DNA from 3 places in the Blautia sp. JLR.GB0024 genome. Region 3 is predicted to be linked to each of the others. Evidence: riboswitches for the same ligand, from Rfam matches in the RefSeq annotation. Region 3 holds a riboswitch; each other region holds the start of a gene.

Region 1 (7,605 bases), on a different contig from region 3:
TCGCCAAATGTGAGCAAGCTCCCACTTGGCTCGTTGCGCCCATTATATCAACAAAAACGGACATTTTCAACGAAATGATTTGTTTTTCCTGCAAAGTGTGATAGAATGTAGCTTGAAACAGCAGCATGTCATTCGGAGCCTGAAAAACGGACTTCGGATGCGGATAGAAATACAGGAAAAGGGGATTTTTGCCATGTATAGTTTTCAGAATGATTACAGTGAAGGAGCGCACCCTAACATACTCAGGGCGCTGGAAACCATCAATTATCACCAGAACAATTCATACGGACTGGACGAGCACAGTGACAACGCAAGGGAATTGATTCAGGAAGCACTTGAGGATTACAGCGTGGACATTCATTTTATCGCCGGAGGTACTCTCACCAACCTGACTTTTATCTCCCATATTCTGCGTCCATATGAAGCTGTTTTAAGTGCCGATACCGGTCACATCAACACTCACGAGACCGGGGCTATTGAATCCACGGGGCATAAGGTATTTTCCATTCCCGCGGATGACGGAAAACTGACACCGGACCTGATTCGTCCTGTCTTAAAATTACATGAAAATGAACACTGGGTGGAACCACGCCTGGTTTATATATCCAATCCCACAGAGGTGGGAACTGTTTACACCAAAGAAGAGCTGGAAACTCTGTATGCCTTCTGCAAACGCCACGACCTGTATCTGTACATGGACGGCGCGCGCCTGGCTATGGCCCTGGCTGTGGAGGAGACACACCTGACCTTCCCGGACCTGCCGGATTTATGTGACGCCTTCTACATCGGCGGAACGAAAGTGGGCGCCATGTTCGGCGAGGCTCTTGTTATTGTAAAAGAAGAATTTAAAGACCATTTCCGCTTCAATATGAAACAGCACGGAGCAATCCTTGCAAAGGGCTGGATGATGGGCGTTCAGTTCGAGGAACTTTTTAAAGAAGGGCTGTATCTGGAGCTTGGACGCAAAGGTGTTGCCATGGCACAGATTCTTAAGGATGTGTTTGAAAAAGCAGGCATCCCGCTTCTGGCGCCGGCACCTACCAACCAGGTATTCCCTATCTTCCCGGATGCTCTGGCGGAAGCGGTAAACGAAAGATTCCTGACCACCTTCCAGTGCAAACCCGATTCGGAACACACCTGCCTCAGATTCTGTACTTCCTGGGCAACCAGTGAGGATGCAGTCAGGGATTTCGCCTCAGAGTTTGAGGATCTGGCAGCCAAATTCAACAGATAACACCTGAACTTAAACTTAATGTAAAGGCATTCCGGAAGCTTCTTAATCCTGAATGCCTTTTTTTATTATAGGAGACTCCTTATATGAATATCGATCCAGCCGTCAATGATAATTTAAAAGAACAAGCAGCCCACGGAAGCCATGAATTTCCCCTTCAGGTATATCAGGACATGGAATACTGCGAAAACGGGCTGATCCTTTACAACCACTGGCATGAAGAGGCAGAGATCCTCTTTGTGACAGAAGGCATGATGGAGCTGGTGGTAGACGGCATTTCCATCATTGCCGGAAAAGACACCATTGTACTGATCCCCCCAAACCAGCTTCATGGTGCCTATCAATACAGGGATCAAACCTGCCGTTTTACCTCCATTGTGTTCCACCCTGACTTTATTTCCAGTAAAAATCAGGATGCCATCCAGGCCGGACAGTTAAATCCGTTCTTTGAGAACAGCTTTGTGTCCTCCTATGTTATATACGGCACGGATTTGAAATGTGAGGCTGTTCAGCATCTCCTCGGGGAACTCACAGCAGCCTATCACGCCTCCCATCCCTATCGGGAACTGCTGATCAAGGGATACCTTTACCAGATTTTATTTCATCTTCTGATAAAAGAAGAAAAGCACAATATAAAATCCACATCCGACTATATAAATGAGGAGCGAAAAAAGAAGATTCTAAGATACATTGATGAAAATTACCAGAACCCCTTAAACCTTGATTCCCTTGCCAAATCCGTCTCCCTGAGCAGGGAACAGTTCTGCCGTTTTTTCAAAAAATCTTTCCGCTCCACCCCTGTCTCTTACCTGAACCGCTACCGCATTAACCGTTCCATGTCGCTGTTAAGGGAGACCGGTCTTCCCGTCATAGATATTGCTCTTGCTGTAGGATTTGACAGCAGCAACTACTTTGCCGTATCTTTCCGAAAGGCAACGGGAATGACACCCAGCCAGTTTAGAAATATGACATGATTTTAATATACCCTGACATCATAATAGATGTTTTTTCCCCGGGATAATCTTATAATACTGGAAAATGAACGTCAGCCGTGATTGTCCGGCCAGAGCGCTACACAACTTATTTATCTACAGGAGGAAAATTATGTCATTCTTTACCCAAAGCGAAAATTATATTGAATACCACAATGCCGGCGAAACCCTCCGCATTATGGCATGGGGCGCAAACAGCCTGAGAGTTGTTTCCGTACCCTCCGGTCCCCTGGACCTTTCAAGCAGTGCCCTGAAAGAACAGGAACCGTCACACACACAGATTCAGGCAGACGAGGAAACTGCCACGATCACAAACGGCAAAATCTCCGCTCTCATTGACACAAGAGGCTGGAACAGCGCGGCGGTTGTCACCTTCTTTGACGACAAAAAGGAAATACTGCTCAAAGAGATGGACGGCGGCGGCGCCCTGATCCGCAGGGCCCGTAAATTTTCCCCTTATATCGGCGGCGATTACCGTCTGAAGGTCAGCTTTGAGGCCAACAAGGACGAAAAAATATACGGCATGGGCCAATATCAGCAGGACATCCTGGATTTGAAAGGCTGCAATATTGAACTGGCCCACAGAAACTCCCAGGCATCCATCCCCTTCTATGTATCCAGCAAAGGCTACGGCTTCTTCTGGCACAATCCCGCCATCGGCAGCGTCTCCTTCGGCAAAAATGTAACAGAGTGGCGGGCTGACAGCACCAAAAAAATGGATTACTGGATCACAGCAGGCGACACTCCCGCTCAGATCGAATCTCAGTACAGCCAGGTGACAGGGCGCGCTCCCATGATGCCGGAATGCGGACTGGGCTTCTGGCAGTGCAAACTGCGCTACCATAACCAGGAACAGGTATTGTCTGTTGCCAGAGAATATCACCGCCGGGGCATTCCTGTGGATGTGTTTGTGGTTGACTATTATCACTGGCCGCGGTGCGGAGACTACCGTTTTGATGAGCATTTCTTCCCGGATCCCAAGGCCATGGCGGAAGAACTGCGCTCTTACGGAATGGAACTTATGGTATCCGTGTGGCCCCAGATCGACTGGCGCAGTGAGAACTTCAAGGAGATGCGCCAGAAGGGTCTTCTCGTCCAGACAGAACACGGCCTGAACGTCCAGATGGATTTCCAGGGCAACAATGTATTCTATGATGCCACCAACCCTGAGGCCAGAGAATATGTCTGGGAGAAATGCAGAAAGAATTACAGGGAAAACGGAATCAAACTCTTCTGGCTGGATGAAGCGGAACCGGAATATACCACCTATGATTACGAAAACTACCGTTACTATGCCGGAAGCGTCATGCAGCAGGGAAACATTTACCCCAGAGAATACGCCCGCGGCTTCTATGAAGGCCAGAAAGCAGCTGGCCAGGAGGACGTTCTGAACCTGGTGCGCTGTGCATGGGCAGGAAGCCAGCAGTACGGTGCCCTGATCTGGTCCGGCGATATCCACTCCACCTATCAGGATTTCCGCAACCAGATCGTGGCCGGCCTGCAGATGGGGCTCTCCGGAATCCCCTGGTGGACAACAGATATCGGCGGCTTCCACGGCGGCAACATTTATGACAAGGACTTCCAGGAACTGCTGATCCGCTGGTTCCAGTTCGGCGCCTTCTGCCCTGTTATGCGCCTTCACGGCAACCGCCTCCCGCGCACACCGCTCTACAAAGCAGACGGAGAGGAGACTGAGGGAACCGGCACAGACAATGAGATTTGGAGTTATGGGGAAGAAAATTACCAGATCATGAAGAAATTCATTGAGATCCGTGAAATGATGCGGGATTATACCAGAAGCCTTATGGCTGAGGCCCACGAGACAGGCGCTCCGGTTATGCGTACCATGTTCTATGAATTCCCGGAGGATTTAAACACCTGGGAACTGGATACCCAGTACATGTACGGCCCGGACATTCTGGCAGCTCCTATTGTGGAACCCCACGCCTTCAGGCGGAAGGTCTATCTGCCTAAGGGCAGCACCTGGACCAATGCCCATACGGGTGAAATTCTGGAAGGCGGACAGTGGATCGAAGCGGAAGCTTCCATGGATACCCTTCCTGTATTTCTGCGGGATGGCAGACAGGAATATCTGATCAAAAATATATAATATAAAATTCAGTGTTGACAATTTTCTCCAGCCGCTATATGATTATGGCAGGAAAAATACCTGAAAACAATTGAATACGCAAGGGGAGCTGACGCGTCGGCTGAGAGGAAATACGAACGGATTTCGACCCTGAGAACCTGATACGGATAATGCCGGCGTAGGAAGCGAACCAGAAGTTTATGTAATATTTGGTGCACCCCATCAGGGGTGCATTTTTTTCACCTCTTCTATCTCCTTCCGGGCATTTCCGTGTCACACAGAAAGGAGATTTACATGCAGTACACAACACAGATGGACGCTGCCAGAAAAGGCATTATCACAAAAGAGATGGAATCGGCAGCCAAAAAAGAACAGATGGATGTCAGAGAACTCATGGCTCTCATGGCCAAAGGCCAGGTCATCATTCCCTGCAACAAAAAACACACCTCTCTGGAGCCAAACGCCATTGGTTCCATGCTCAGAACGAAGATCAATGTAAATCTGGGCATTTCCAGGGACTGCAAAGACATGGACATGGAAATTGAAAAAGTCAACAACGCGGTAAAAATGGGTGCTGAATCTATTATGGATCTGAGCTCCTACGGGGATACCCGCACCTTCCGCAGACGCCTGACAAAAGAATGCCCTGCCATCATCGGAACCGTCCCCATCTATGACGCTGTAGTCTACTATCACAAACCCCTGAAAGAGATCACTTCCCGGCAGTGGCTTGACATTGTCCGCATGCACGCCGAGGACGGTGTGGACTTCATGACCATCCACTGCGGCATCAACAAAGAGACTGCCGGAAAATTCAAACGAAACAAACGTCTGACCAATATCGTTTCCCGCGGGGGCTCCATTATCTTTGCCTGGATGGAAATGACAGGCCAGGAAAACCCCTTCTACGAACATTATGATGAGATTCTGGATATCTGCCGGGAATACGACATTACCATGAGCCTTGGAGACGCCTGCCGCCCCGGATGCATTCAGGATGCCTCTGATATTTCCCAGATTGAGGAGCTGATTACTCTGGGTGAGCTGACAAAACGCGCCTGGGAAAAGGATGTACAGGTTATGGTAGAAGGCCCCGGACACATGCCCCTTGACCAGATTGAGGCCAATATGAAGATTCAGCAGACACTCTGTCAGGGTGCCCCCTTCTATGTGCTGGGTCCCCTGGTGACAGACATTGCCCCCGGATACGACCACATTACCGCTGCCATCGGCGGTGCCATTGCAGCCACCTACGGCGCTTCCTTCCTGTGCTATGTGACCCCGGCGGAACACCTGCGTCTGCCCAATCTGGAGGACGTAAAGGAAGGTATTATAGCTTCCCGCATCGCAGCACATGCCGCAGATATTGCTAAAGGTGTAAAAGGCGCTGCCGACTGGGACAATAAAATGAGTACAGCCCGCAAGAAACTGGACTGGGAAGAAATGTTCCGTCTCTGTCTGGACCCGGAAAAAGCCGGGCGCTACCGGGCAGAGGCAAAGCCTGAAAAGGAGGACACCTGCAGCATGTGCGGTAATTTCTGCGCAGTCAGGAACATGAACCGTATCCTGGAAGGCGAGATTGTCAGCATCTATGACGAATGATAAAAGCAACACTGCAAATACGAAGACCTGTTAAGCAGTCACACAGCACATACATAAAGAGGTATATCAAATGATAACAATCAACGGAAATGCCATTCATCTTACTGCCCCCTGTACAGTGGAAACCCTCCTAGTGGAACAGGGCTATTCCCTGCAGCGCATCGCGGTGGAGAGAAACGGTGATATTCTTTCCAAAAACCGTTACGCTGACACCATCGTTCAGGATGGAGATACCTATGAAATTGTCAGCTTTGTAGGAGGCGGCTGATTTGAAAGAAAGACATACGATCCTGTCCAAAGACGAAATCGAGGAAGTTCTTATAGAACGCCATACCCTCCCCATACACCGGAAACTCCGGAATGCCGGTGCCGCCATTGCCGGCCTCGGCGGTCTGGGCTCCCATGTGGCTGTAATGCTGGCGCGTACCGGCATCGGAAGTCTTCACCTGATCGATTTTGACCGGGTGGAGCCCAGCAATTTGAACCGGCAGATTTACAGGATGAAGCATTTAGGCAGGTATAAAACAGAAGCGCTGAAAGAAGAAATCTCAGAGATCAACCCTTACATCTCAGTCCGCACCGACACAGTTAAGGTAACAGAGAACAATATAGACCGCCTGTTTAGGGATGACAAGATCATCTGTGAAGCATTTGACCGGGCAGAAAATAAGGCCATGCTGGTCAACTATCTTCTGGAACACCGTCCGGATACTTTCATTGTATCCGGTTCGGGCATGGCCGGCTATGGGAGCAGCAACTCCATACATACAGAAAAGAGGATGAAAAACCTGTATCTCTGCGGGGACGGCACCAGTGACATTGCCTCCGGCATAAGCCTGACAGCTCCCAGAGTCACTCTCTGTGCAGCACATCAGGCCAATATGATACTGCGGCTCATTCTCGGAGAAAAAGACGTATAGAAAAGAGGAAAAAGACATGATAAAAGATGACAAACTTATATTGGGAGGACACGAATTTCACTCCCGTTTTATTCTGGGTTCCGGCAAATACAATCCGGAACTGATCCACGCTGCCGTTAAAAATGCCGGGGCTGAAATCATTACTCTGGCTGTACGCAGAGCCAACAGCGGCACTGCCAGTATACTGGAACATATACCGGACAGCATAACACTCCTTCCCAACACCTCCGGGGCCAGAACTGCGGATGAAGCAGTAAGGATCGCCCGCCTCGCCAGGGAACTGGGCTGCGGGGATTTTGTTAAAGTTGAGGTCATCCGAGACTCCAAATACCTGCTGCCGGACAATCAGGAAACCATCCGCGCCACAGAGATGCTGGCAAAAGAGGGCTTTATTGTCATGCCTTACATGTACCCTGATCTAAACGCCGCCAGAGACCTGGAACATGCCGGAGCTGCGTGTATCATGCCGTTAGGTGCCCCCATTGGTACCAACAAGGGATTGTGCACAAGGGAATTCATCAAAATCCTTATCGAGGAAATTGACCTTCCCATTATTGTAGACGCAGGAATCGGCCGCCCTTCCCAGGCTTGTGAAGCCATGGAGATGGGCGCTGCCGCAGTCATGGCAAATACAGCCATTGCCACTTCCGGCGACATACCCGCCATGGCGGAAGCCTTTAAAAAAGCCATTGAAGCAGGACGTACCGCATACCTATCGGGCCTTGGGCGCGTTGTAAACGGCAGAGCCAGCGCCTCCTCTCCGCTCACCGG
Region 2 (7,605 bases), 220 kb from region 3:
AAGGCTGACCAGCTCCTGGTCATGGAGTTCTATGCTGATATCCTCCAGGATCTTCACTCCGTCAAAGGATTTGCTCACATTTGAAACCTTTAATTCCGCCATATCTCCTCCTCCGAAAACTGCCTTTATTCCGGCAGATAGTCATTGGAAAATCCGGCATTTTCCGGAAGCTCTGCCTCTGACAAACCGTTTTCATTCAGCCAGCCGTAAAAGGCATTCCATCTGGCAGGGTCAATATATCCCCACTGCTTTACATCCGCTTTATACTGGTCCTTTAAATACTCCTGACTGGCTTTTACCAGTTCCTCATCCAGCTCCGGGGAAGCTTCCAGAAGAATAGATGCTGCTTCGTCCGGGTCTGCAATGGCATCCTCATAACCCTGCTTCAAAGCCCGGAGAAAAGCCTTTGCCGTATCTGGCTTCTCTTCCAGAAAATCATTGTTTGCTATCACAACCGGTGTATAGTAATCAAATACAGGATTGATATCCTTAAAGGCAAAGTAATCCGTCTCCAGATCTGCTACCTCTGTGGCAACTCCTGCCCACGCATAGAAAATCCAGATGGCATCCACGGATTTTGATTTCAGCGCGGAGACCTCGTCTGTGACCGTACTTGGGATCAGTTCCACTTTAGAGAAATCCCCGCCGTCTTTTTCCACCACATTCTGCATCATGGCTTTCTCAATGGGGGCATCCCAGGTGGCGTATTTCTTTCCTTCCAGACCTTTGGGGCGCTCCATCCCCTCCCCTTTTCTGGAGATAATGCCGGATGTATTGTGCTGGATCAGGGCTGCTACCGCTGTATTTGGCAGTGCGTTGTCACCTGCCACACCCGGTGCCATGCTGTCCTGGAAAGAGACACCAAACTGGGCTTTTCCCGATGCCACAAGAGCGTCCGCGCCGTCCTCCGGTGGCTGTACGATCTCTACATCCAGTCCCTCCTTCTCAAAATATCCCTTCTCTTTCGCCACGTAAAGACCTGTATGGTTTGTATTGGGGGTCCAGTCCAGCACGAAAGTGATCTTCTCCAAATCTTCGGAACCGCTGTCCTTCTTCCCGCTGTCTTCGCTGCTGCCGCACGCCGCCACAGATGTGAGCATACAGGCTGTCAGGACAGCCGCCAGAATCTTCTTTTTCATCCTCCATTGTCCTCTCTGTTCTGTCTTATTTTGCCCGTTCCCAGAGCATGCTTTTTTTCTGCAGAATATCCACCAGCTTCATGAGAAGAAGGCTGATAATGGATATGAGAAAAATAACTGCAAACATTTTGTCAAAGGCAAACGCCTTTTTCACACGTGTCATATACACACCGAGGCCGGAAAAACCGCCCAGCCACTCAGAGATAACCGCTCCCACCACGGAGTAGGAGGCAGATATGCGCAGGCTTGCATAAAACCGGCCCATGGCCCCCGGCATCTTGATATATCGGAAGATCTGAAGCCTGCCGGCCCCCATGCTTCGTAAAAGGTTCATCATATCCTTGTCTGCGGAGCGGAATCCTTCCAAAAGCCCAATGGTGATAGGGAAAAAGGTCACGATCACGATCAGAATGACCTTTGGCAGCATCTCATATCCGAACCACAGCACCAAAAGAGGCGCGATGGCTACGGTAGGCACGGTCTGTGTAATAACGATCAGCGGATAAAACGCCTTGTAAAGCTTGTCAAAGCGGTCCATAAGAACTGCCATGACAAACCCGAAAACCACACCGCAGAAAAGCCCTGCAGCCGCCTCCAAAAGCGTCACCCTGGAATTCTCCATGAGCAGGGGAAATTCACTGATAAACGCCCTCACCACCTGTACCGGCGAGGGCAGCATATACCCCGGGACCAGGCCTGCCATGGAGACAGCCTGCCAGATGACCAGAATGGCGGCCAGGGCTGCAGATGCCCATAGCTTACTGGTGGTGCTTTGTAACTTTTTTCTCAATGGTCAGCACATCTCCTTCTGGCTTATAGGACACTTTAATATAGGCCGCAACAGAAGGCGCGCCTGCACGGACAGCGATGTGCTGGCATTCTTTTACAATATCCATAAGTTCATCATAGTCACCCTCAATGGCTGTCTCAAAAGGCCCTACATAATAGTTCAGCCCCGTACTCTTAATATAGTCAATGACCTCATCGACTATACGGATCAGTTCCTCGTCATTTGCTGCCTCCGGCAGTGTCTGGATTGCTACGCTTGCGTTCATTTTCTTTTCCTCCTTAGAAATTTATCATCGTTTTCTGCCGGGGAATCTGTGCAAAAGAAAAAGCCCCCGACAGGTTTTACCCGATCAGGAGCTGTTTTTCAGAACAAATGCGCACCGGTCTATGGTGCCTCTCTTATGCTCCCTACGCCGGCATTACCCGGATCAGGTTAAGGGTGAAAAACGATTACGGTTTTACTCTCAGCCGGACTTCTCTCCAGCTCCCCTGTTGTCTTCTCAAGTTTACTTCATTGTAAATTGATTGTCAAGTCAATCTCATATATCTTTATCGCCGTACAGCGCAATTTCCTCTTTCTGTCTCTCATCATACTCCCTGCACACGGTCTCTACGTCCGCCCCCTCACAGAGCTCTACGCAGAGTTCCTTGATGGTATTCCAGGTATTAAACGGGAGCGTGAAATCCTGATTGGGAATCTGGCCTCCGGATGCCAGACAGGATACAAACTTCTCAGCCTGGGGCAGCGTGGTGGCCTCATTTCCGCGTGCTGAGGATACCTTCCCCAGCTCCCCTGCAAATGCATTGAGCGTATCTGTGGTACACAGGTTTTCCAGGATTGCAAGCGCCTCGCCAAGATGCTCTGTATTGGGATTGACAGCCAGCCTCTGGTCCGCACCCACAACACAGACGGGGCCTTCCTTCAGCACCGGCAGCGCGGTCATCTCGGCTGCAAACGGGTAGTCCCTGGCAAACGCTGCCGCGCGGCAGAGAGAACTGATAAACGCGCATTTTCCCTCAGCGAAAAAGGCGGCCTCCTCGTCACTGCCCGGCAGGGTCTCCAAGGAGCGTTCCACATCCAGATATTCCCTGTCGATCATGGTCTGCAGAAAAGCAAAGCCGTCCCGCATATAGGTACTGACAGGCGTTTCCCCCTTTGCAAGAGCGGCAGTAAGCGCCTCACTCTCAGGATTCTGATACAGCGGCCCCAGTCCCGCACACATGGCAGGAACACTCAGTCCAAAATCCTTATTGGCCCCGTAGGGAAGGATGCCGTTCTGCTTTAATACATCACAGACGTTCCAGAACTCGTCCAGTGTCTCCGGAATCTCCAGCTGATACTGATGGAGCATATCCACATTCCAGATCAGGCCAAAACCGGTATAGGACAGAGGGACCGAAAACACCTTCCCCTTATATGTACTCTGCCGGAGGGCATCCTCAGAAAGGCTGCTGATACAGTCAAGACCGGATAAATCATAGATAAAACCTTTCTGGTCAAACTCCAGCACATCCTCCGCCGGTATGATATACAGGTCATCTGCCTGTCCGCTTTCCATGCGCTTCAGCAGAAGTTCCCGGTAAGAAAGCCCTTCCTCCGCATAGAAATCCGCGAAATCACTGTACAGGATAATATTGCCCTTTGTTTTTGGATTGATCACATCAGAACAGCACTTATTTATGATCTCTGATATGTTTTCCCCCTGGGTAAAGAGGGTGATCACAACATCCGGCTCATTTTTATCAATGTATACTTCCGGCTCTTCCTTCTCTCCGGAACAGCCGCTGCATAAAAGCATACATGCAAGTGCCGCTGCCGTTAACCTTCTATATCTTCTCTTCATTTTTTCCATCCCCGCTTTCCTTATCCGCATATATCCGGATGACTTCAAAAAGCCTTGCTATATCGATCGGTTTGGATATATGGGCATCCATTCCGGCATTTTTACATTTTAAAACATCCTCCTCAAAGGCATCGGCAGTCATGGCTATAATGGGAATATGTTCCGCACTGTTCTTCTGGAGCGCCCGGATCTCTCCCGTGGCTGTAAAGCCGTCCATCACAGGCATATGGATATCCATAAAGATCATATCATAATATCCCGGCCCGGTCTGCTCCACTTTCCTGACAGCCTGCAGACCGTCCTCCACGCTGTCCACCAAAATACCGCTGTCCCGCAGCAGTTCCTCCACAATTTCCCGGTTCAGTTCATTATCCTCAGCCATCAGAACATGCAGGCCTTCAAACCGTCCGCGGGTTTCACTGTCCATGATTTCCTGTACTTTTGCGGAAGACCCCATGATATAATAACGCAGCTTCTGCACCAGTTCAGAGCGGAAAACAGGCTTTGTCAAAAATCCATTGATTCCCGCTTCCAGAGCTTCCTGCTCCACTTCCTCCCAATTGTAGGCTGACAACAGAATGATCGGGATATCACTGCCGAGATCCGCCCGGATACGGCGGGCAGTCTCCACCCCGTCCATCTCCGGCATCTTCCAGTCCAAAATCACCGCAAAGTAATCCCGGCCCATCCGGCGGGCCCTGTTGGCGGCTTTTACAGCCTCCCCGCCGCTCAGTGCCCAATCCACATGCACCCCGGCTTCCTCAAGCATGAGCTGGATGCCCTCGCAGGTATCCGGGCTGTCATCCACCACAAGCACCGTATGTCCCGCCAGCACGCCGGTCTCCTGTTTGTCAGGTTCCATAAGAACCATGGGCAGAACCACCGTAAACTTTGACCCTGCACCGAGCGTACTTTCCACATGGATCGTACCGCTCATCACATCCACAATGTTTTTTGTGATGGCCATTCCCAGGCCGGTGCCTGTCACCTTGCTCAGACGGTTATCCTCTGCCCGCTCAAAAGGATTGAAGATACGTTTTACAAAGTCAGGTTCCATTCCGATGCCGTTGTCTTCCACCTGGAATACAATATCGATCATCCGGTCATCCCGCTTTTTTTCCTGGAGCCGGATCGTGATCTCTCCGCCCTGCGGCGTGTATTTCACAGCGTTTGATAAGAGGTTCAGAAGGATCTTCTGAATATGCAAAGCATCCCCGATCACGATATCATAATCCAGGACAGACGATTTTACATGCATGGTGTGGCCTTTTTTTGTCATTTCCGGCTTAATGAGGAGCAGAACATTGGAGATCAGCTCCGGCAGGTTCACAGGCTCCTTTTTCAGGCTGAATTTACCGCTCTCGATACGCGACATATCCAGCACCTCATTGATGAGGGCAAGCAGATGATCAGATGCCGTGGATATTTTTTCCAGGCTGTCCTTAACCTTATCCGGGTTATTCAGATTAGCCCGCGCAATGGCTGTCATGCCGATGATGCCGTTCATTGGCGTACGGATATCATGTGACATGGAGGAAAAGAAGGCGTTTCTGGCCCGGTTGTTCTCCTGTGCCTGCCGCAGGGCATCCGCAAGGTCATCCCGCATATGGTGCTCGCCTGTGGTATCATGCAGGACAGCCAGGTACTGCCCGTTATCCGCGGGAAGAAGATGCACCTCTGTCCAGCGCTGCAGCTCATTGTCTGTGCCTGTCTTATACTCCTTTCGCATCTTCTTCACCAGACTGCCGTTAAAGAAGGAAATGCGGTCCCTGTCATCCCCCGGCATCCCACAGTGGTCAAAGAGGATTTCCGGCCTGGACATGACCTGCCCCGGTTCCACATCAAACAGCATCCTGACATTGTCGGAAACCATTTCCACGCTTCTGTCCGCAGGGTTGTAGACAAGAAAAGCAAAATCTATGTTGGAAGAAATGTTCTGGAAAAGCCGTTCCCGGTAAATCCTTCCCTGTTCACGCCCCTTCATGGATTCGCGGCTGAGCAGCAGTCCTGTGATCAGGATCAGCGCCACTGCCAGCTCTGTAAATGTGACGGCCACCATCTTGATGATCTCAGATGACTCCTGCTGCAGAACGCGTTTGGGCAGGATAGAAATGAGATACCAGTTATAAGAATCCCTTATGGGCAAAAAGCATAAAATGCCGCTCTCCCCCTGAAATTCCAGGCTGATGGTTCCCGCCTCTTTCTTCCTCATAAGGTCCTGCAGGGTACTCAGCATCTTTTCCCCGTTGTTGTGCTGCGCCAGAAAACCGTAGATGTCATCTGTCTTTGAACCTGTGCTTTCAATCACCCAGGAACCGCTGTCGCCATCCACTACATAAGCGTACCCGGATCCCCCGCTGAAAGTAAAAAGGGCAGGGTCATTGTATTTGGAAAGTGTCTTGTCAGCGTAAAGAGCTCCCACCTGTCTGCCACCCGCACAGACAGGGGCCTGGAAGGTGATCTGAGGCCGTCCGCTGCTCCCCACGTAGGCATCCGAATACCCGGATTTTCCCCGGGACAGCGCTGTTTCCTCAAAGGGAAAAGACGCAGTATCCACCGGTTCCGCGCTGCTGTCAATACCGGTTCCATCCATCCCCACATAATAAAACCGGTAGAAATCCGAAGACTCCGCGTAGTTGGCAAGTGTCTCAAAAGACGCCGCATCCCCACCGCTTAAAGCAAACAGATTGGCATTGGATATGACCTGCTGCTCATCATTTTCAAATTTACTGTTGATACTGCTTTGGATCATACGTGTGGAATTCATCAGCGTCTCATTGGATCCCTGGTTCATCTTGGCATTGATACGGTCCAGAAAGGAGAGCATAAAGACAACAGTAAACGCAAGCAGAAGGATGACACTGATCAGGATCGCAACAGACCGTTTCTTATATTTCTTCATACCCTCACCTCAAATTATGGCAGGCCGGAATTCCAAAATGTGCGTTGAAAAATTCCATTCTGCTTTCTATAAAAATCTGCCACGCATCTGCAAAGTCATACAGACGGCCGGCGCGCAGATATTTTTCCGACAGTTCCAGCACTGCCTCAGGACTTGGGGGAAGCTGACCTGATTTCATCATCACTGCAGACAGAATATATCCCCATGTGATCAGTTCCCTTAATTTTCTGCAGCATTCCCGGATCATGGGTGACGGGCACTCCCGGATGATAAAGCTCAGTAACACATCCATACAGAGAATACTGCTCTTTGTCCCCCTGACCTTACCCAGTTCCCGCAGAAATTCTTCACCTCTTTGCTGCGGCGATGACTCCAGGGTAAACAGCAAGATACCCCTGACCGTCAGGGCCAGGATCTGAAGGCTCTCGCCATGCAGACGCAGACTTTCCCTGATCTCCGCTGCATTCCAGTTAAAATCCGTATTTCCAAGGCATACCTCTGTGCCGATCCCCATATGTGACTTTGTCACTCCCAGGGATTCCAGCAAAGCCAATGTGCGGCGCACTGTGCTCAGTGACACATGATACAGTTCTGCCATCTTAGGCTGTGAAGGCAGATAACTGCCCATGGAATAACGCCCGGAAAAAATCTCACGGATAATAACAGAAGCCAGCGTATACCTCACCTGAGGGCGCTGGCGGTAGATATCCCAATGAAACGGAATCTGACCGATATTTTCCAGATGATACTTTTCACGCGCACGTTCAATAAAATCCAGTACTTCTTCTTCAGCATTGACATACCGGTACCCGGATTGGGAATCCGGACTGCCTGCTGTTTGTTCCGCTAATATTTCCTCCGCACAGTTTCTGGGATTTGACCGGTTCTGCGGGTAAAGAAAATTCACATAGCGCAGACACTGCCAGTAAAG
Region 3 (7,605 bases):
CCTCTGCCGTAGGCATCCGGTAGTCCGGTGATAATATGATTGGAACGGCAGGCACGCATTTCAGGGGTGTAGGCGTCAAACACACCGGCATTGTGCGTCTTTCTGTGAGTGGTGAAATACTCCACAACCTCAGGGTCCACATGGTAGCCATTGTCCTCGCAGGCTTTGACTGCCATACGGATACCGCCGTATGGCTGCATGGAGCGTTTCAGCGGCTTGTCTGTCTGCAGGCCCACGATCTTTTCCTTGTCTTTATCCAGGTATCCGGGGCCATGGGAAGTGATAGTGGAGACGGTTTTGGTGTCCATATCCAGAACCCCGCCCTTTTCCCGCTCCTCTTTCATAAGGGCAAGAACCTGCTGCCACAGGTCTTTGGTGTCCTCTGTGGCCTCTTTAAGGAACTTTCCGTCTCCCTTATATGGTGTATAATTCTGCTGGATAAAATCCCGCACATTGATCTCTTTTTCCCAGGCACCGCCTGTAAAGCTTTTCCATTCTGTTCTCATAAAGTATTTACCTCCTGCTGTAATCATGAATCAAAGCTGACAAAAATATGTGCAGCAGCCTCGAAGAAAAAGGTTACCAGATATTTCCAAATTGTATATTGTATACAAAATGTAACCTATGCTATATAAATAGCACAGCCAATAGTCTGTTGTCAATCTGGATTAAAAAAGTATTGAATAAAATACAAAGAGAGAAGGCAAAGAAGGTTTTTTGTAGTTGAAAGCGTGAAAGTATAATGATAAACTAGAACCATAAAAAGGAGGCATTACACATATGTTATTTATAGAGTATCCAAAATGCAGCACCTGCCAGAAGGCAAAGAAATGGCTTATAGAGAAGGGGATAGAGTTTGAGGACCGCCATATTATAGAAGAGAATCCCACCAGGGAGGAGCTGGAGACCTGGTATCACGCAAGCGGTCTGCCCCTGAAACGTTTTTTTAATACCAGCGGTATGAAATACAAGGAGCTGAAACTGAAAGATAAGCTGCCGGAAATGAGCGAGGAGCAGCAGCTTGACCTGCTTGCCACGGATGGTATGCTGGTGAAGCGTCCGGTGCTGGTGGGAGAATCTTTTGTTGTCACGGGGTTTAAGGAAAAAGAGTGGATGGAAAAGCTCGGTCTGTAAAAAAGAGGTGCGGAAATGGCAATTGAAAAAGTAAAGGAGTATTTCAGAGGTTTTGGCATGGAGGAGCGGATCATGGAATTTTCCCAGTCCTCAGCTACCGTGGAGCTGGCAGCAAAGGCTGCCGGATGCGAACCGGAACGCATTGCCAAAACCCTGTCCTTTTTGGTTGACGGCAGGACGGTCCTTGTGGTGATGGCAGGGGACGCCAGGGTGGACAACAAAAAGTTCAAGGATTATTTTCATACAAAGGCCAAAATGCTTTCTCCCAATGAGGTGGAAACAAGGACAGGACATGCAGTGGGCGGAGTATGCCCCTTCGGGATCCCGGCTGATGTACAGGTGTTTTTAGATATTTCCCTGAAGAGATTTAAGACAGTATTTCCGGCCTGCGGAAGTGCCAGCAGCGCCATAGAGCTGACACCGGGCGAGTTGGAAAAATACGCCGGCAGCCGGGAATGGATCGATGTATGCCGGGGATGGCAGCCGGAAAAGCCGTTTGTGCCGGAAAAGCCGTCTGAGTCAGAAACGCCGTCAGTGCCGGAAATGCCATCTGTGCCAGATACGCCGTCAGTGCCGGAACCGTCAAAAAAGTATCTGTCCCGTATGCCGGGGGGCTTTTTTATCTATGAGGCTGATGGCGACGAGAAGATCACCTATGTCAATGAGAACGTATTAAAACTTTTCCGGTGCAGGGATATGGAGGCTTTCCAGGCACTTACAGGCGGTTCCTTCCGGGGAATGGTGCATCCCGGGGATCTGGAACGGGTGGAGAGCGAGATCATGGCGCAGATCGCGTCAGACACATACGATTATGTGGAATACAGAATCTGCTGCCAGGACGGAACGGTTTTGTGGGTGGAGGACTACGGACGCCTGGTGGAGGAGGAGAACGGAAAGTATTACTTTTACGTCTTTCTCGTGGACGCTACAGAAAAAATCAGGCTGCGGAAGCTGGTGAACCGCAGGGATCATCTGCAGAGGGTACTCACCACGCTGGCAAATGATGTGGATTTTGACATACACTGCAAAGACTGTACCATTGATGTCTATGGCTGCTTTGAGCAGCGCTTCGGAAGACCGCCCAGGAAGAAGGATTTCATTCCTTTTATGTGTGAAAACTGTGAGAAAAAGGGAGAGGTGAAGCTCTTTGTGCACAGTTATCCCATGGAGGAACAGAGCTTTGACAAGGAAGAGCAGGATGTGGTCATGGTGGACGGGGAAGGCAATAACCTGTGGACCAGATGCCAGATCGCACATTTTAAGGGGAAGGACGGCGGCTTTGACAGAAAAATCGGCAGAATGCTGGACACCCATGAGCAGACCATGCGGGAGATTTACTATCGACAGGGAGCGGAAAAGGACTGTCTGACCGGTATTTACAACCGCAGGTCAGGGGAGCGGCTTATCAAACGGCGGCTGAAAAGTATGGAACAGACCACCTCCTGTATGATGATCATGCTGGATGTGGACGGATTTAAAATGCTTAATGACACCTACGGGCATCCCTTTGGCGACAACATTCTTCTGCAGGTAGCCTGTGCCCTGCAGTCCACTTTCCGGAAAAATGATATCTGTGCCCGTATCGGCGGAGATGAATTTATGGTATTTTTGGAGGATGTCAGGGATAAGGGCGTCTGTCTGAAACGGCTGCAGCAGCTTGTCACATACACGCTGCAGGACGAGAGCGTGGAGCAGTACAATGTGACTCTGTCCGCAGGTGTATCTTACCAGACCGGCAGTAAGCTTTCCTATGAGGAGATGTACCGGCGTGCCGATGAGGCCTTGTATGAGGCAAAGCGGGCAGGAAAACGCTCCTTCAGGGTATACAGTGAAAATGACGCTTGACAGGGCGTACTGCATAATATAGAATGAAATCTGCAGAGTATTCTGCTTAAAGAATGAAAAAGAAAAGAGGGATAGGATGATTCAGTAGTTTATGATTCGGAGCATGGAAGACAGAGCATTACCTGCACAGCAGGTCTGTTTTCGTTGCCGGAGAGTAGACTGACTGGAGAATGGTATCCCTATGATGATATCTTCAGCGAACCCGATATGGGTGCGCGTATTTAAGAGTCTGTTTTTCCGGTGGAGAAGCAGGCTCTTTTTATATCAGGAAAGAAGGTATGCATAATGCTGCAGATTAAGAATCTGACTGTTACACATAAAAAAGATATGAGAACCCTGGTGGAGGATTTTTCTTTTGTACTGAACAAGGGGGACAGGGCAGTCATGATCGGTGAGGAGGGAAACGGAAAATCCACCCTTTTAAAGCTTATCTATGACCCGGCTCTGGTGGACTCCTACGCAGAGTATACAGGGGAGATTGTCAAAAACCACATAAAGGCAGGGTATCTGCCCCAGGAGCTGGAAGAGCGGAACCGGGAGAAAAGCATCTGGGAGTATTTCACGGAAGAATCAGACTTTTATAATATGTCCCCCAAAGAGCTGTCAAAGATAAGCAGGGAGCTTGGAATACCGGCGGATATTTACTATTCCCAGCAGAAGATGGGAGAGCTCTCCGGCGGAGAGAAAATCAAGCTGCAGATGGCGGGAATCCTCATGGGAAATCCCCATATCCTTCTGCTGGATGAGCCGTCCAATGACATTGATATCAGGACTTTGGAGTGGATGGAACAGTTTATGAACAGCAGTCATATTCCCATCCTCTATATCTCCCATGATGAGACATTAATCGAGCGCACAGCCAATGTCATCATTCATCTGGAGCAGATCAACAGAAAGACAAAGCCCAGGTACACGGTGGCAAAGATGGACTACAAAACGTATATGGAAAACAGGGCAAGAGGGCTCACCAATCAGGAACGCATCGCAAGAAAAGAGCGGGAGGAAGCTGAAAAACAGGAGGAACGGTTCCGCAGGATCCAGCAGAAAGTGGAGAGTGACCAGAGAAATATCAGCCGGCAGAATCCTCACGGAGGCAAGCTTTTGAAAAAGAAAATGCATGCGGTAAAAGCCATGGAACGCCGGTATCAGAGGGAGGCGGAGGACAGGACGGAGATACCCGAGACAGAGGATGCCATTTTTATCCGTTTTCAAAAGGGCACCTCCATTCCAAACGGTAAGACAGTGCTGGAGTATTCTCTCGACAGACTCGCGGTTGGAGACAGGCTGCTCTCAACACAGATTCATCTGACTGTAAAAGGACCGGAAAAAATCTGCATTACCGGGGCAAACGGTACGGGAAAGACAACACTTCTTAAAAAAATTGCTGCAACCATGGAGGGGCGTACCGATATCCGGGCCGCTTATATGCCGCAGAACTATGAGGAAAAAATGGACGGCAGCAGGACTCCGCCGGAATTTCTTGAGAAGACGGGTGACAAAGAAGAAATCAGCAGGATACGCACCTATCTGGGCAGTATGAAATACACGGCGGATGAGATGGACCACTGCATCTCCCAGCTTTCCGGCGGACAGAAGGCAAAGCTGTTCTTTCTGAAAATGAGCCTGGACGGCAGCAATGTGCTCCTTCTGGATGAGCCGACCAGAAACTTTTCACCGCTCTCTGGGCCGGTCATCCGAAAACTGCTGGCTGATTTTGAGGGGGCAGTCATCAGTATCTCCCATGACAGGAAATATATGGAGGAGGTGTGCGATACCATCTATGAACTCACAGACAGAGGGCTGGAGAAGAAATGAGGATAGACAGGGAGTATTTGACAGATACAGGCAGGTGTGGTATCCTTATAGTCAGTTAATTCATCAGGGGAGCCTGTAGCGGCAGGCTGAGAGGAAGTAATCAACTTCGACCCTTTAACCTGATATGGGTAATGCCAGCGTAGGGAGAGAAGGACGATTCCGGGAGACGTGTTGGCGTCTCCCTTTTTGTGTTCGGCGGCCCTGTCAGGATGCAGAGAGGAGAACAGAAATGCTGGGAGAAATACTGGAAAATGTCAGAGAAAGATCGCCTCTGATTCAGAACATCACCAATTATGTAACTGCAAATGACTGCGCCAATATTACATTGGCCTGCGGCGCTTCCCCGACGATGTCGGACGGGGAGGAGGAAGCAGAGGAAATGGGGCGTCTCTGCGACGGCTTAAATATCAATATGGGAACTCTCCATCCGCGCTCTGTAAAAGCCATGCTTCTGGCCGGAAAAAGTGCTGCGGGTTTTGGCCGTCCCATTGTGCTTGACCCTGTGGGAGCCGGCGCATCCACATACCGCCGGGAGACAGCAGAAGAGCTGCTCAGGGAGATTCCATTTACTGCCATCCGGGGAAATATATCTGAGATCAAGACCATTTCCGGAGGCAGAAACAGCTCCAAAGGTGTGGATGCCGACGCAGCGGATGCTGTGACAGAGGAAAATATGGAAAAGACCATAGCGCTGGCCAGAGACTTTTCAGGAAGGACAGGAGCTGTGATCGCCATAAGCGGCGCAGTGGATATTGTGACAGATACAAAAAACACATACATAATCAGAAACGGGCATCCCGTCATGGCAAAGATCACTGGCTGCGGATGTATGTTAAGCTCCCTCACCGCAGCCTATCTGGCTGCCAATCCTGACAGAAAGCTGGAGGCCGTGGCTGCTGCTGTCATCACCATGGGCCTGTGCGGGGAGAAGGCATATGAGAAAATGGTAGAGGAGAACAGCGGCAACGCAGGCTGCAGGAATCACCTGATCGATGAAGTATATAAACTGACCGGCCGGGAGCTGGAGAGAGGAGCAAAATATGAATTGCGTTGAGAAGAGAGAGTTGGTGAGGCGTGCCCTGCTTTTGTATGCCATTACGGACCGGTCCTGGGTGGGGAAAATGACACTTTACGAACAGGTTAAGGCGTCCCTGGACGGAGGTATCACGCTTCTGCAGCTCAGGGAAAAGGATATGCCGGATGATGAGTTCCTGCGCGAGGCAAAGGACATGAAGGCGCTGGCGGCCAGCTACCGCGTGCCCTTTATTATCAATGACAATGTGGGTATTGCGCTGGCTGTGGACGCGGACGGGGTACATGTGGGACAAAGCGATATGGAGGCGGGAAGCGCCAGGGAAAAACTGGGCCCTGACAAGATCATAGGCGTCTCTGCAAGAACCGTGGAACAGGCTTTGCAGGCTGAAAAAATGGGCGCGGATTATCTGGGAGTCGGCGCGGTATTTTCTACCTCTACAAAAGAGGATGCAGATGTGATATCCCGGGAAACACTGCAGGAAATCTGCCGGGCTGTATCCATTCCCGTTGTGGCTATCGGAGGGATCAAGAGAGAGAATCTGATGCAGCTTGCCGGAAGCGGTGCCGCCGGAGTGTCTGTCATATCCGGTATCTACGGACAGCCGGATATCAGAAAAGCCTGTGAGGAGCTGCTGGCTCTGGCGAAGGAGATGACAGAAAAATGAGAGAAATAAAAGGGGCTGTCTTCGATGCGGACGGTACGCTGTTCGACTCTATGGGGCTGTGGGACCGGGCAGGGGAAATCTATCTGAGGCGGAAAGGGATCAGACCCGGGGAGGATACGAAGGAGCAGCTGGAGACCATGACCATGGAGGAATCCGCAGAGTATTTTCGCAGCAGTTACGGGATCCGCCTGGAACGCGATGAGATCATTGACGAATTCAACAGGATGATATATGACTGTTATGAAAAAGTGATTCGGATAAAACCGGGCGTTCTGCAGGTACTGGAGGATTTAAAGAGCCGTAATGTCAGAATGTGCATTGCCACATCTACGGACAGACCTCTGATCGAGGCAGCTCTTAAAAATAATGGGATTGATGGATATTTTACCGGCCTTCTCACCTGTACAGAGGCCGGAGCAGGCAAAAGAAATCCGCGCATTTATGAGCTGGCGATGGGGATTTTAGGTACAAAAAAAGAAGAAACTCTGGTGTTTGAAGATGCATATTTTGCCGCAGAGACAGCAAAAAAATCCGGGTTTACAGTGGCAGTTATACGCGATTTTTATTCGGAAAAGGACAGAGAAAAACTGTTGAAACTGGCAGATATTTATCTTGAAAGCTGGGAAGAATGGGGGAAAAACAGATGAAAAAGGTATTGACGATCGCCGGTTCGGACTGCAGCGGAGGAGCCGGGATACAGGCGGATATTAAGACAATAACCGTTCATAAAATGTACGCCATGAGTGTGATCACAGCTCTCACGGCACAGAATACAACAGGCGTATACGGCATCCGGGAAACAGATGCGGAGTTTGTGGCAAAACAGATGGACTGTGTTTTTACGGATATTCGTCCGGATGCAGTAAAAATCGGTATGATACCCAATGAAAAGATTATCCGTGTGATTGCAGAAAAGCTGAAAACATACCAGGTACAGGATGTAGTTTTAGACCCGGTCATGATTTCCACAAGCGGCAGCAGACTCATGTCCAAAGATGCGCAGGAAGCTCTGAAAGAAGAGCTTTTTCCTCTGGCAGCAGTGGTGACACCAAATCTTATGGAGGCGGAGGCACTCTGCGGATTTTCTGTCAGTACACCGTGTGAGATGGAG

What was found. A riboswitch is a leader RNA that binds a small molecule or an ion and turns the genes downstream of it on or off. The one in region 3 is predicted to bind thiamine pyrophosphate.
Region 1: linked by a shared signal. The riboswitch ahead of thiC (phosphomethylpyrimidine synthase ThiC) and the one ahead of thiM (hydroxyethylthiazole kinase) in region 3 are both predicted to bind thiamine pyrophosphate.
Region 2: linked by a shared signal. The riboswitch ahead of V8Q34_RS00415 (thiamine-binding protein) and the one ahead of thiM (hydroxyethylthiazole kinase) in region 3 are both predicted to bind thiamine pyrophosphate.

Annotation. Positions count from the first base shown of each region.
Region 1 covers NZ_JBANBF010000002.1:372,979-380,583, reverse strand. The annotation lists gene V8Q34_RS05805 (threonine aldolase family protein) at 194-1,234, shown strand; gene V8Q34_RS05800 (AraC family transcriptional regulator) at 1,318-2,205, shown strand; gene V8Q34_RS05795 (glycoside hydrolase family 31 protein) at 2,336-4,333, shown strand; TPP riboswitch at 4,405-4,513, shown strand; gene thiC (phosphomethylpyrimidine synthase ThiC) at 4,607-5,914, shown strand; gene thiS (sulfur carrier protein ThiS) at 5,985-6,182, shown strand; gene thiF (sulfur carrier protein ThiS adenylyltransferase ThiF) at 6,184-6,834, shown strand; gene V8Q34_RS05775 (thiazole synthase) at 6,851-7,605, shown strand, end outside.
Region 2 covers NZ_JBANBF010000001.1:100,794-108,398, reverse strand. The annotation lists gene V8Q34_RS00430 (ABC transporter ATP-binding protein) at 1-102, opposite strand, end outside; gene V8Q34_RS00425 (ABC transporter substrate-binding protein) at 126-1,139, opposite strand; gene V8Q34_RS00420 (ABC transporter permease) at 1,165-1,929, opposite strand; gene V8Q34_RS00415 (thiamine-binding protein) at 1,898-2,194, opposite strand; TPP riboswitch at 2,317-2,429, opposite strand; gene V8Q34_RS00410 (ABC transporter substrate-binding protein) at 2,468-3,772, opposite strand; gene V8Q34_RS00405 (response regulator) at 3,756-6,674, opposite strand; gene V8Q34_RS00400 (GntR family transcriptional regulator) at 6,679-7,605, opposite strand, start outside.
Region 3 covers NZ_JBANBF010000001.1:316,510-324,114, forward strand. The annotation lists gene pflB (formate C-acetyltransferase) at 1-506, opposite strand, end outside; gene V8Q34_RS01390 (arsenate reductase family protein) at 781-1,134, shown strand; partial or broken gene V8Q34_RS01395 (YbaK/EbsC family protein) at 1,150-1,614, shown strand; gene V8Q34_RS01400 (sensor domain-containing diguanylate cyclase) at 1,738-2,979, shown strand; gene V8Q34_RS01405 (ATP-binding cassette domain-containing protein) at 3,265-4,794, shown strand; TPP riboswitch at 4,850-4,957, shown strand; gene thiM (hydroxyethylthiazole kinase) at 5,024-5,848, shown strand; gene thiE (thiamine phosphate synthase) at 5,835-6,494, shown strand; gene V8Q34_RS01420 (HAD family hydrolase) at 6,491-7,141, shown strand; gene thiD (bifunctional hydroxymethylpyrimidine kinase/phosphomethylpyrimidine kinase) at 7,138-7,605, shown strand, end outside.